2 regions of the Nocardioides sp. Z38_18 genome follow, and region 1 is predicted to be linked to the other one. Evidence: predicted binding sites of a transcription regulator. Region 1 holds the regulator's gene; the other holds the start of a gene.
What was found. Region 1 encodes HrcA, which represses chaperone genes, less so after heat shock. Its sites were predicted from a motif close to TTGGCACTCGNNNNNNNCGAGTGCCAA; they were not measured.
Positions count from the first base shown of each region.

Region 1 (6,902 bases):
ACCGGAGGCGGGTTGCGTGCCGGTGCCGACTGTGTCGGCCTTGCTGGTCTCAGACATGGATGCCCGGTGGGGGGCGGCCCTTCGTTCGGAAGTACTGACGGGTCAATGCTACGCAGCCCGCGCACGGGGCGCACCCGGGTTGTGGATCGTGGGCAACACCCAGCCCGGATCGGCCCGGATCAGGCCCGCTCAGCCGGGGGGCCAGCCCATGGTGCGGCCGCCGATGAGGTGCATGTGCACGTGGAACACGGTCTGGTTCGCCGCGGGCCCGGTGTTGAACACCAGCCGGTACCCGTCCCCGAGCCCCTCGCTCTGCGCGATCGCCCCGGCTGCGGCGAACAGGTCCGCCGCGGTCGTGGGCTCCCCCGCCGCGAGCGCCGCGGCGTTCGGGTAGTGGCTGCGCGGGATCACCAGCACGTGGGTCGGCGCCTGGGGGCTCAGGTCCCGGAACGCCACGGTAGTGGGCGTCTCGTGCACCACGTCCGCCTCGATCTCGCCGGCCACGATCTTGCAGAACAGGCAATCCTCGGCCGGGTTGTCCTCGGTCACACCATCTGTGCTCATCGCCCCAGCATGCCCGATCGGGCGCCCGGGATCGATCTCGCCCGATTTGCCGGGTCGGCGGGTAAACCGATCCATCCACCCCCGCGTCCCACTAGCGTGACCATCGTCTTGCCGGCGCAGCAGCCCGGCCCAACCCAGGGGGTGCCCATCCACGCAGATCCGTGGGCCGACGCGGCCCTGGAGCGGCTCTACGACGAGCACTACGTCCGACTCGTGCGGCTCGCCGTGCTGCTGCTCCGCGACGCGGGCCGCGCCGAGGAGGTGGTGCAGGACACGTTCGTGGCGATGTACCAGCGGTCGCAACGATCCGGCTCCGCCGCGATGCCCGACGACGCGCCGGCGTACCTGCGTCAGGCGGTGGTCAACCGGTCGCGCTCGGTGCTGCGCCACCTCGCGGTGGTCTCGCGGCACCCCGCCGAGTCGCTCTCGCCCGACCGCGATCATCCCGGGGCGGACCACGACGCGCTGCACGCCGTACGCCGCCAGGCGGTGCTGGAAGCGATGGCGCGGCTGCCGCGCCGGCAGCGTGAGGTGCTCGCGCTGCGCTACTACCTCGACCTCTCCGAGCGGGAGATCGCCGAGACCCTGGGCATCAGCGCCGGGGCCGTGAAGAGCCACGCATCGCGTGGGGCAGCCGCCCTGCGTCTCCACCTCTCAGCCTTCCTCGAGGAGACCTCATGACCACTCCGAACAACGACGGCCCGACCAACGACGAGCCGGAAATGCGCGCGCTGCTCGGCGACGCCGTCTCCGACGTGCACCCCACCGGCACCAGCGACGACATCCGTGCCCGCGTGAAGCGGCCCTCGGCTGCCCGCGGCTGGCTGCCGGTCACGGTGGCGGCCGCCGTGGCGACCGTGCTGGTGATCGGCGGGACCTCCTGGCTGGCACAGCGCGACCCCTCGGCCCCGGCGGCGTCGCCGGGCACTGCCGAGGCGGATCCTGCGCCGACCGACGTCGAGGTGCCCGCCTACTACCTCGGCGCGACGGCGGCGGGCCAGCGACTGTTCAAGGAGACGCACGCACTCCCCGACGGCGCCGACTCGGAGCTGCAGGCCGCGGTGGAGCAGACGATCTCGGGGCGTCCCCTGGATCCCGACTACACCGCGTGGCGGTTTCCGGTGACGCCCACGGCCAGCCTCGGCAGCGACCGGATCACCATCGACCTCGCCTTCCCGGCAGCCGCCACCGTCGCGATGCCGGCCGACCCCGAGCGACTCGTCGAGGCGCTCGTGCGCACCGCCCAGGACGCGACCGGCACCAAGCTGCCCGTGCTGATCACGGTGGACGGGAGCCCCGGGGACCTCTTCGGGGTCGACACCCTCGAGCCCCTGCAGCCCACCGGTGCCGACACCATGCTGGCCCCGGTCTCGATCGCCACGCCGACGCAGGGCGCGACGGTGGGCACCGAGTTCGAGGTCACCGGCCAGGCATCGGCCTTCGAGGCCAACGTGGTCTGGGAGCTCAGGCAGGGCGACCGGGTCGTCCGCACCGGCTTCGCCACCGCGAAGGAGTGCTGCACGCTCTCGCCGTACGAGTTCACGGTGACCGCCGAGCCCGGCGACTACACGCTCGTGGTGCGCGACACCGACGAGTCCGACGGAGAGGGTGTCGGCGTCAGCCAGGACACCAAGGAGATCACCGTCGAGTAGGGGCGTTCAGCCCCAGCGCGGGGTCCGGGACAGCAGCGCTGCCACGGCGGCGAGCCCGGCGGTGGAGGTCCGCAGCACCGACTCCCCCAGGCGTACGACGTGAGCCGCGCCGAGGACCTCGAGCTCCTCGTCGCTGATCCCGCCCTCGGGGCCGACCACCACCACGATGGACTCCACGCCCTCCAGGGAGAGCGCCGAGAGCGGGGCCGACGCCGCCTCGTGGAGCACCACGGCCAGGCCGGCGGCGTCCACGAGGGCGGCGACCTCGGCCGTCGTGGCCATCTCGGTGACCTCGGGCAGCCAGGACCGCCGCGACTGCTTGCCGGACTCGCGGGCGGCCGAACGCCACTTGGCCAGCGACTTCTGGGCCCGCTCGCCGCGCCACACGCCGACCGAGCGGGCCGCGGCCCACGGAACGATCCGGTCGACGCCCACCTCGGTGAGCACCTCGACGGCGAGCTCGGCCCGCTCGCCCTTGGGGATCGCCTGCACCACGGTCACGTGGGGCACCGGCGCCGGCGCCAGGGCCACCGAGGTGACCGTGGCGGTCATCGACGACTTCGAGGTCGCCTCCACCACGCACGTGGCGGCGGTGCCGCGGCCGTCGGTGAGCACGACCTGCTCCCCCACCCGGATCCGGCGCACCACGACGGCATGCCGGGCCTCGTCGCCCTCGAGGACCACGGAGTCCCCCGAGGCCGTCCCCGTGACGGGTCCCAGGAAGACCGGCAGCGTCACCGGGCGACCCGGACGGCGCTCACTTGAAGGCGTTCTTCAGGCGCCCGAACACCGACTTGTGCGGCGAGTGGAGCTGCCCGTCGGGCGTCTCCTCGTGCCGGAGCCGGGCCAGCTCGCGCAGCAGCTCCTCCTGCTGTTCGTCGAGACGACCGGGGGTCTCCACGTCGACCGTGACCACCACGTCACCGCGGACCTGGGAGCGCAGGTGCGGGACGCCGCGCCCGCGCAGCACCGTCTCGGTGCCGGACTGGGTCCCGGGCCGGACCTCGAGGTCCACCCACAGCTCCATGTCGGAGTCGCCCTCGGCCACGTCGGCCTCGAGCAGGGGCAGCTGGATCGTCGTACCGAGTGCCGCGGCGGTCATCGGCACCGTCACGCGACAGCGCAGGTCGGTGCCGTCGCGGGTGAACACCGGGTGCGGCACCACCTGGATCTCGACGTAGAGGTCGCCGGCGGGACCACCGCCGGGGCCGACCTCGCCCTGCTGGGCGAGCTGGACACGGGTGCCGGTGTCGACGCCCGGGGGGATCTTCACGGTGATCGAGCGGCGCGAGCGGACCCGGCCGTCCCCGGAGCACTCGCGGCACGGCTCGGGAATGATCTCGCCGAAGCCCCGGCAGGCGGCACAGGGACGCACGGTGCGGATCTCGCCGAGGAAGGAGCGCTGCACCTGCTGGACCTCGCCGCGGCCGTGGCAGGTCTCACAGGTCACCGGCTTGGAGCCGGGCGCAGCGCCGCTGCCCTCGCACACCGTGCACAGCACGGCCGTGTCCACCTTGAGGTCGCGGGTGACGCCGAACGCCGCCTCGGCGAGCTCGATCTCGATGCGGACCAGGGCGTCCTGCCCGCGGCGCATCCGCGGACGCGGGCCGCGGCCCTGTCCGCCGGCCGCGCCACCGGCCTGGCCGCCGAAGAAGGCGTCCATGATGTCGGTGAAGGAGAACCCGGCACCCTGGCCGGGACCGCCGCCGCCGCGACCGAAGGGGTCACCACCGAGGTCGTACATCCGGCGCTTCTCGGGGTCGGCGAGCACCTCGTAGGCGGCCGACACCTCCTTGAACCGCTCCTGGGTCTCCGGGTCGGGGTTGACGTCGGGGTGGAGCTGACGGGCAAGACGCCGGTAGGCCTTCTTGATCTCGTCGGCCTCGGCGTCCCGGGAGACGCCGAGGATCTCGTAGGGGTCCTGGCTCACGTGTCATCTTTCGGCTGGGCGGAATCTCTGGGCGGAATCTCTGGGCTGAATCTCTGGGCGGAATCTTGGGTCACTTGCGGGTGGTGCTGGTCTGCGGCAGGCGCGGGTCAGGCCTGGTCGAGGAGGGTGGAGACGTAGCGGGCGACCGCGCGTACGGCGGCCATCGAGCCCGGGTAGTCCATCCGGGTCGGCCCCACGATGCCGAGCGACCCCACGGGCTCCTCCCCTGGACCGTAGCCCGTGGCGACCACAGAGGTCCCCGAGAGCTCCTGGAAGGGCCCCTCGTGCCCGATCCTCACGGTCAGGGAGTCAGAGGAGGTCGCCTCGCCGAGCAGCTTGAGCAGCACGACGTGCTCCTCGAGCGCCTCCAGCATCGGCTTGATCGACTGGTCGAAGCTCTCCCCGAAGCGGGCGAGGTTCGCGGTCCCACCGACCACCACCCGCTCGGTCTGCCGCTCGCTGGACATCGCCTCGACCAGGGCGGTGGTGATCACCGCCACGTGCGTGCGGTCGAGGTGGTCGGTCTGGTCGGTGAGCGCGCCGAGGGCGTTGGAGGCATCGGCGATCGACTTGCCCACGCACGCGAGCAGCACCCGGGAGCGGAGGTCTGCGAGGGCGTCGGTCTCGAGCTCGACGGGCAGCTCCACGACCCGCTGCTCGACCCGGCCGGTGGACAGGATCAGCACGGCCAGCAGCCGGGACGGGGTCAGCGCGACGAGCTCGACGTGCCGCACGGTGGACCGGGCCAGCGATGGGTACTGCACGATAGCGATCTGCCGGGTCAGCTGGGCGAGCACCCGCACGGAGCGCTGGATCACGTCGTCGAGGTCGTAGGCGCCCTCGAGGAACGTCGAGATCGCGCGGCGCTCGGCCGCCGACATCGGCTTGATCTGGGTCAGCCGGTCCACGAAGAACCGGTAGCCCTTGTCGGTGGGGATCCGGCCCGCGCTGGTGTGCGGCTGGGCGATCAGCCCCTCCTCCTCGAGGGTGGCCATGTCGTTGCGCACGGTGGCCGGTGAGACGCCGAGCTGGTGCCGCTCCACGAGCGCCTTGCTGCCGACCGGCTCCCGGGTCGAGACGTAGTCCTCGACGATCGCCCGGAGCACGGCAAGCCTGCGGTCGTCCTGCATGTCGCTCCTCCAGTGTCCTGTCCGGCGCTGTCCCTGACCCGTGCCGACCGGTCTAGCACTCGTCGCGCCGGAGTGCCAATCCTACTAGGCAAACGTAGGGTCTCGTTCGTGTCGGACTTCACGGAGATTGGCCAGCGGATCTGGGTGGCGCGCTACGAGTGGTACGACGTGAACGTCACCGTCGTCGAGGGCGAGGCGGGCCTCCTCGTCGTGGACACGCACGCCTCGAGCAGGGCCGCGGGCGAGGTGATCGCCGACCTGCGGCGACTCTCCTCGCGTCCGGTGGTCGGGATCGTGAACACCCACGACCACTTCGACCACACCTTCGGCAACAGCGCCTTCCGAGAGGCCTGGGGCGCGGTGCCGATCACGGCCCACGAGGCCACCGCCCAGACCACCGTGGCCACCGGCGAGCGGGCCAAGGAGCAGCTGCGCGAGGCCGGCGACGACCGCGCCGCCGAGGTGCTCGAGACGCCGGTCGTCCCGGCCGACACGACGTTCTCCTCGGTCGCGGCGATCGACCTCGGCGACCGCTCGGTCGAGCTGGTGCACCCCGGACGCGGGCACACCGCCGGGGACCTCGTCGTACGCATCGACGACGCGGACGTGCTGCTGGCCGGCGACCTCGTCGAGGAGTCCGACATGCCGTCGTACGGTGAGGACTGCTTCCCGCTGGAGTGGCCGCTCTCCCTCGACCTCGTGCTGCAGCTGATCGGGCCGGCCACCGTGGTCGTGCCCGGGCACGGCGCCCCGGTCGACAAGGAGTTCGTGGAGGAGCAGCGCTCGGCGATCGGCGTGGTCGCCGAGACCATCCGCGACCTCGCCGGGCGCGGCGTACCGCTGCGCGACGCACTGGAGGCAGCGGCCTGGCCCTACCCGAGCGAGCGGCTGGGCGACGCCGTACGACGTGCCTACGAGCAGCTGCCCCGCGACGCGAAGCGACTGCCGCTGATCTGAGTGGCCGCCGGCGGCGTCAGGGCACCTTCGGGGGCACGAACTCGAAGGTCATCCCGAGGAGCCACAGCAGCAGGAGCACCACCGGCAGGTGGAAGAGGAACTGCACGAACGTGAACCCGATCAGGTCCCGGGCGCGCAGCCCCAGGACCGCCAGCAGCGGCAGCATGAAGAACGGGTTGACCAGGTTGGGCAGGGCCTCGGCCGCGTTGTAGATCTGCACGGTCCAGCCGAGGTTCATCCCCACGTCGGTGGCCGACTGCATCACGTACGGCGCCTCGACCAGCCACTTGCCCCCACCGGAGGGCACCAGGATCCCCAGGATCGCGGTGTAGATGGCGATCACGATCGCGAACCCGCCACCGCCGCCGAGGTCGGTGAACAACTCGGCGAGGTGCTCGGAGACCGAGAGCCCGCCACGTCCCGCGGCGCCGGTGAGGACCGCGGCCATCGCGGCGTAGAGGGGGTACTGCACCAGGACGCCCGCCGTGGTGGGCACCGCCTTCGCGGTCGCGTCCAGGAAGCCCCGCGGGGTGCCGTGCAGCACCAGCCCGAGCACGACGAAGACGAGCAGGTAGGTGTCCAGGCTGCTGATCACGCTCAGGAACGGGTTGTCCAGGAGCTGGTAGACCAGCCACAGCAGCGCCAGGGCCCCGATGAACAGCGGCAGGA
Region 1 covers NZ_JBZAJE010000001.1:1,264,582-1,271,483, reverse strand. The annotation lists gene AC4BGC_RS06045 (PhoH family protein) at 1-57, opposite strand, end outside; gene AC4BGC_RS06040 (histidine triad nucleotide-binding protein) at 190-564, opposite strand; gene AC4BGC_RS06035 (sigma-70 family RNA polymerase sigma factor) at 706-1,245, shown strand; gene AC4BGC_RS06030 (Gmad2 immunoglobulin-like domain-containing protein) at 1,242-2,216, shown strand; gene AC4BGC_RS06025 (16S rRNA (uracil(1498)-N(3))-methyltransferase) at 2,223-2,954, opposite strand; gene dnaJ (molecular chaperone DnaJ) at 2,974-4,146, opposite strand; gene hrcA (heat-inducible transcriptional repressor HrcA) at 4,254-5,276, opposite strand; gene AC4BGC_RS06010 (MBL fold metallo-hydrolase) at 5,385-6,233, shown strand; gene AC4BGC_RS06005 (short-chain fatty acid transporter) at 6,250-6,902, opposite strand, start outside.

Region 2 (6,902 bases), on a different contig from region 1:
CGACGGCACCTCGGTCTACTTCCCGCCGCGCCTCAAGGAGGCCGCGCGCGAGCTCGGCCGCGACCTCGGGATCAAGAAGCTGCGCCCGGCCGAGGAGCCGATGCGCTTCGACCGTGTCACCGTGATCCTCACCGACGACTACCGCTGACCTGCCGCTTTCCTCTACCGGCTCGCCCTGACGGCGACCGTTCCGGGCGGCTCGTGCGTGCCGCCCGCCTGGTGGCCCGTTTGGACAAGCGCCGAACCGGGCTGGGACGATGGGCCCCATGGAGTTCGGCTCGACGTCGGGTGAGCAGGAGTACGCCGCGCTGGTGCGCACCGCGGACGACCTCGTCGTCGGACTCGACTTCGACGGCACCCTGGCCCCGATCGTGGAGGACCCGGAGCGGGCCCACATCCACCCCGATGCCGACCAGGTGCTGGTCGACCTCGCCGCCCAGGTGCGTGCGGTCGCGGTGATCACGGGGCGCCCGGCGCGGCAGGCCCTCGACCTCGGCGGCCTCGAGGAGGTCGGCAACGCCATCGGGGACACCGGCCGGGAGCTGTTCGTCCTCGGCCAGTACGGCAACGAGCGCTGGACCTCCACCAACCGCCGGGTGATCTCGCCCAAGCCGCCGCGCGGCCTGGCCAGCTTCATGGGGGAGATCCCGCGCCTGCTGCGCAAGGCCGACGCCAGCGACGCCTGGGTGGAGGAGAAGGGCCTCGCCGTGGCCGTGCACACCCGCCGGCTGCCGGACCCCGAGGGCGCCTTCGAGCGGCTGCTGCCGCTGCTCGCCGACGCGGCGAAGAGTCACGACCTCGACATCGAGCCGGGCCGCTGGGTCGTGGAGGTGCGGGCGCACGGGATGAACAAGGGTGCCGCCGTACGCCGGCTGAGCGACGAGCTCGGTGCCCGGGCGTTCGTGTTCTGCGGCGATGACCTCGGCGACGTGGAGGCGTTCAAGGCGGTCGAGGAGCTGCGCGGCCGCGGCTTCCCCGGCCTGCTGGTGTGCTCGGCCTCGGAGGAGGAGAACGCCCTCGCCGACCTCGCCGACGTGGTGGTGCAGGGACCCGACGGCGTGCTGGAGCTGCTCCGCGAGCTCACCGCCGACATCAAGAACGCCCGCGCCTGAGCCGGATCACCCCCGGACAACCCATGTCGCCCTTGTCCGGGCCGTGGGTCTCCCGCGGTGCGAGACCGCGCCGTCTCGAATGGCGGAATCGGTGTGCACATTCTGAGACGGCTACCTACTGTGGTGCACAGCTCATCGAGAGGGACTGAGGGAACGGCCCGTTGAAGTCCCGGCAACCGCCACACCGAGCCTCCGATCTTTCGGATTCGTGTGGTGCGGTGCCAAATCCGTCTTGGTCCGAAATCCGGTCCAGGGAAGATGAGAAGGAGGCCTCCTTTGAGCACTGCAACAGAACTCTCGCCCGCCACCGCAACCGGCGCCGGCACCACTCTCCGGGAGCGCGCCTTCGGCAACGCGACCGGCCTGTCCTGTCGTGAGTGCGGGCACCAGATCGCCCTGGGCCCGAACTACGCGTGTCCGGAGTGCTTCGGCCCCCTGGAGATCTCCTACGACTTCCCGGCGGTCACCCGGGAGGACATCGAGGCGGGTCCGCGCAACATCTGGCGCTACAAGGCGCTGCTGCCGGTGCCCGACGACATCGAGCAGAGCCCCAACATGGAGCCCGGCTTCACCCGGCTGCTCAAGGCGAACAACCTCGGTCGTGAGCTCGGCATCGACAACCTCTGGGTCAAGGACGACTCCACCAACCCGACCAACTCCTTCAAGGACCGGGTGGTGGCCTGCGCGCTGAGCGCGGCGCGGGAGTTCGGGAGCAAGGTGTTCGCCTGCCCCTCGACGGGCAACCTGGCCAACGCCGTCGCCGCGGCCGGGGCCCGGGCCGGCATCAAGACCGTCGTGTTCATCCCCTCGAACCTCGAGAAGCCCAAGCAGGTCAACTCCGCGGTGTTCACCGAGAACCTCGTCGCCGTCAACGGCAACTACGACGACGTCAACCGGCTCGCCTCGGAGATTGCCGGCGAGGAGGAGGGCTGGGCGTTCGTGAACGTCAACGTGCGGCCCTACTACGCCGAGGGCTCCAAGACGCTGGGCTACGAGATCGCCGAGCAGCTCGGCTGGCGCCTGCCCGACCAGATCGTGATCCCGGTCGCCTCCGGCTCCCAGCTGACCAAGGTGCACAAGGCCTTCCAGGAGCTGATCAAGCTCGGGCTCGTCGAGGACAAGCCCTACCGGGTCTTCGGTGCGCAGGCCACGGGCTGCTCCCCGGTCTCGGTGGCCTACAAGGCCGGCATCGACGCGATCCGCCCGGTCAAGCCGGACACCATCGCCAAGAGCCTGGCGATCGGCAACCCGGCCGACGGCATCTACGTCCTCGACGTCTGCCGTGAGACCGGCGGCGCCGTGGAGGACGTCACCGACGACGAGGTGCGCGCGGGCATCGTGCTCCTCGCCCGCACGGAGGGGATCTTCACCGAGACCGCCGGCGGCACCACCGTGGGCGTGCTGAAGAAGCTCGTCGACACCGGCCAGCTCGACACCACCCTGGAGACCGTGGTGATCAACACCGGGCACGGGCTCAAGACCCTGGACGCGGTCAGCGACGCGGTGGGCCCGGCGGCCACGATCGAGCCGTCGTACGCCGCGTTCAGCGCCAGCGGCCTGGTCTGAGTCCCAGCCGCAGCAGGCATTCCCACACCACAGCAGGAGAGACAGATGAGCGTCCAGGTCCGGATCCCCACCATCTTGCGCACCTACACCGGCGGCGCCTCCGAGGTCGCGGCTCAGGGCGACACCCTGGCCGAGGTGCTCGACGACCTCGAGGCCAACCACAGCGGGATCAAGGCGCGCGTCCTCGACGACGCCGGCAAGATCCGTCGCTTCGTCAACGTCTACGTCGGCAACGACGACGTGCGCTTCCTCGACGGCCTCGACAGCAGCACTCCCGACGGCACCAAGATCAGCATCATCCCGGCGGTCGCCGGCGGCTGAGGCCGGCGCGAAGATCGGCGCGGAGATCGGCGCGGAGATCGGCGCGGTGATCGGCGCGGTGATCGGCCGGTTCGCCGGCACCCCGATCGGGCAGACTGTGGTGATGCCACGCAAACTCGCCACCGCCGACCGGGTGGGCCGAGACGAGCTGCTCGAGTTCGTCCGGCCCCGCCACAACGCCACCCTGGTGACCACCCGCAGGAACGGCCGGCCGCAGGTCTCGCCGGTCACCTGCGGCGTCGACCAGGAGGGCCGGGTGGTGATCTCGACGTACCCGCAGCGCGCCAAGGTCGCCAACCTGCGCCGCACCCCCGAGGTCACCCTGCTGATCCACAGCGACGACTGGAACGGGCCCTACGTCCAGCTCGACGGCACCGCCGAGGTGATCGACCTGCCGGACTCCGTGGAGCCGCTCGTCGACTACTTCCGCAGCATCTCCGGGGAGCACCCCGACTGGGACGAGTACCGCGAGGCGATGCGCGAGCAGGGCAAGTCCCTGATCCGGGTCACCATCGACTCCTGGGGTCCGATCGCCACGGGCGGCTTCCCGCCCGAGCTGGCCGACTGAGCCGATGACCGTCGAGGACGGCGCCGCGCCGCCGCGTCCCGTCGTACTGCTCGCCACCTGCTCCTGGTTCCCCGCCGGCGAGGAGTGGGCGGGGACCGACCACCTGCTGCCGGCGCTGGCCGAGCGGGGGATCGAGGGGCGCTGGGTGGTCTGGGACGACCCCGGGGCCGACTGGTCCCAGGGTCTGGTCGCCGTGCGCTCGACCTGGGACTACGACCAGCGCCGCGAGGAGTTCCTCCGCTGGGCGGGCACGGTGCCGTGGATGCTCAACTCCGCCGCGGTGTTCGCCTGGAACACCGACAAGAGCTACCTGGTCGAGCTCGCAGCAGCCGGCGTCCCCGTGGTCCCGACCCTCGTCGTGGAGCACGAGGAGGAGCTGCCGGCCGCGATCGCGGAGCTCTCCATGGATCGCGAGGCCCCCGGCGACCCGGGCGTCCCGAACGTGGTGGTCAAGCCGACGGTGGGGGCCGGAGGGCGGGGCCTGGTCGTCTTCGACGGCGTCGACGGCGGCCCGGCCGACCTCGACGAGTCCGGCCTCAGCGACGGACCCTGGGTGGTGCAGCCCCTGGTCGAGTCGGTGCGCACCGAGGGCGAGACGTCCGTGTTCGTGCTCGACGGCCGCGTCGTCTCCTCGGCCCGCAAGGTGCCGGCGAGCGGTGAGCTCCGGGTACACGAGCGGTACGGCGGGTCGACGGTCGCCGTACCGCTGACCGATGAGGCCGCCGAGGTGGCCAACCGCGCGGTCACCGCGGCGCAGGCACTGCTCGAGGAGCGGCTCGACTACGCCCGCGTCGACCTGATGCGCCTGGTCGACGGCACCCTCGCCGTCAGCGAGCTCGAGCTGACCGAACCCGGCCTCTACCTCGAGGTCCTGCCGCAGAACGCGAGCGCGTTCGCAGACCTGGTGCGTGATCGTTTGCGATCTCCCTGACGGGAACGGGGCACCGGAAAGGTTGAGCGTCACAACGAACTGGTGACGCGAACAGTCTGTGTGCCCCGGTTGCCGACGTACCGGTTGCCGACGTACCGGCTGTCGGCGCATAGGGAGGACCGCCTAGTGGCCGCTCGGACGAGCATCATCCGGACCAAGAACGTCGACACCGTCATCCACCAGAACGACGGTGACGAGGAGGGCGGCCTCGCTGAGCCCCACGTCGGGCACGCGCCGGGAACAGGCCCCCCGGTGTTTGCACTCGGATAGGGCGAGTGCTAAAAATGAAGCTGGCACTCTCCCTATGAGAGTGACAACGCAGCATCGATCCATGGCCGTCTGAGTCGAGGTTCGAAGGCGCTGGCGGGAAGGGTCCGCCGGGTCAGCCCGGATCGTCCGTCGCGGGCGACGAAGCGGCCACCACACTTTTTAGCGTGAGGAATCACCTAGCCATGCCGAAGCTGATTGCATTCAACGAGGAGGCCCGCCGCGGGCTCGAGCGAGGGATGAACACTCTCGCCGACGCGGTCAAGGTCACGCTCGGTCCCAAGGGGCGCAACGTCGTACTCGAGAAGAAGTGGGGTGCGCCCACCATCACCAACGACGGTGTGAGCATCGCCAAGGAGATCGAGCTCGAGGACCCCTACGAGAAGATCGGCGCCGAGCTCGTCAAGGAGGTCGCCAAGAAGACCGACGACGTCGCCGGTGACGGTACGACGACCGCCACCGTCCTGGCCCAGGCCATGGTGCGCGAAGGGCTGCGCAACGTCGCCGCCGGCGCCAACCCGATGGAGCTCAAGCGCGGCATCGAGAAGGCCGTCGAGGCCGTCTCCGCGCAGCTGCTCGGAATGGCCAAGGACGTCGAGACCAAGGAGCAGATCGCGGCGACCGCCTCGATCTCCGCCGCGGACACCACCGTCGGCGAGGCCATCGCCGAGGCGATGGACAAGGTCGGCAAGGAAGGCGTCATCACCGTCGAGGAGTCGAACACCTTCGGGCTCGACCTCGAGCTGACCGAGGGGATGCGCTTCGACAAGGGCTACATCTCCCAGTACTTCATGACCGACCCGGAGCGCATGGAGGCCGTCCTCGACGACCCCTACATCCTGATCGCGAACCAGAAGATCTCCACGGTCAAGGACCTGCTGCCGCTCCTCGAGAAGGTCATGCAGAGCGGCAAGCCGCTGCTGATCATCGCCGAGGACATCGAGGGCGAGGCCCTGTCCACCCTGGTCGTCAACAAGATCCGGGGCACCTTCAAGTCCGTCGCCGTCAAGGCTCCGGGCTTCGGTGACCGCCGCAAGGCGATGATGCAGGACATCGCGATCCTGACCGGCGCGCAGGTCGTGTCCGAGGACGTCGGCCTCAAGCTGGAGTCGACCGGCATCGAGCTGCTCGGCCAGGCCCGCAAGGTCGTCGTCACCAAGGACGAGACCACCATCGTCGACGGCGCCGGGGACACCGACCAGCTCGCTGGCCGCGTGAACCAGATCCGCGCCGAGATCGAGAAGAGCGACTCCGACTACGACCGCGAGAAGCTGCAGGAGCGCCTGGCCAAGCTGGCCGGCGGCGTTGCGGTCATCAAGGTCGGCGCGGCCACCGAGGTCGAGCTCAAGGAGCGCAAGCACCGCATCGAGGACGCCGTTCGCAACGCGAAGGCTGCCGTCGAAGAGGGCATCGTCGCCGGTGGCGGCGTGGCCCTGGTGCAGGCTGGCGTCAACGCGTTCGAGAAGCTCGAGCTCGTGGGCGACGAGGCCACCGGTGCCAACATCGTCAAGGTCGCGCTCGCGGCTCCGCTCAAGCAGATCGCGATCAACGCCGGTCTCGAGGGTGGCGTCGTGGCGGAGAAGGTCGCCGGTCTTCCGGTCGGCCACGGCCTGAACGCTGCGACCGGGGAGTACGGCGACATGCTCGCTGCCGGCATCCCCGACCCCGCCAAGGTGACGCGTTCGGCGCTGCTCAACGCAGCCTCGATTGCCGCGCTGTTCCTCACCACCGAGGCGGTCATCGCCGACAAGCCGGAGAAGGCGCCCGCCATGGGTGGCGGCGACCCGACCGGCGGCATGGGCGGCATGGACTTCTGAGCCCACCCGCTCAGGAACCACCGCTTCACAGGCATCACCCGGAAGGGCCCTCGCTTCGGCGGGGGCCCTTTCGGGTATGTCCGGGGTACACAGGCAGGGCACACCCACCACCGAGGAGATCCATGGGCCGCGAGATGCAGGTCAGCGACAGCATCGTCATCGAGATCGACGCGCACACGATCTACGACCAGGTGGCCGACCCCACCCAGATGGCCCGGTGGAGCCCGGAGAACACCGGCGCGACCACCACGAGCGCCGGTCGCACGCTGCGCGTCGGTGAGGTCTTCGACGGGTCGAACAAGCGTGGTCGTGCGCGGTGG
Region 2 covers NZ_JBZAJE010000002.1:725,245-732,146, reverse strand. The annotation lists gene AC4BGC_RS14700 (LytR C-terminal domain-containing protein) at 1-148, shown strand, start outside; gene otsB (trehalose-phosphatase) at 267-1,112, shown strand; SAM riboswitch class I at 1,242-1,377, shown strand; gene thrC (threonine synthase) at 1,389-2,678, shown strand; gene AC4BGC_RS14685 (MoaD/ThiS family protein) at 2,724-2,999, shown strand; gene AC4BGC_RS14680 (PPOX class F420-dependent oxidoreductase) at 3,103-3,567, shown strand; gene AC4BGC_RS14675 (ATP-grasp domain-containing protein) at 3,572-4,498, shown strand; gene groL (chaperonin GroEL) at 4,951-6,582, shown strand; gene AC4BGC_RS14665 (SRPBCC family protein) at 6,705-6,902, shown strand, end outside.
Region 2: groL (chaperonin GroEL) is a predicted target of HrcA. The motif match lies at 4,754-4,780, and genes of this name have one in related genera.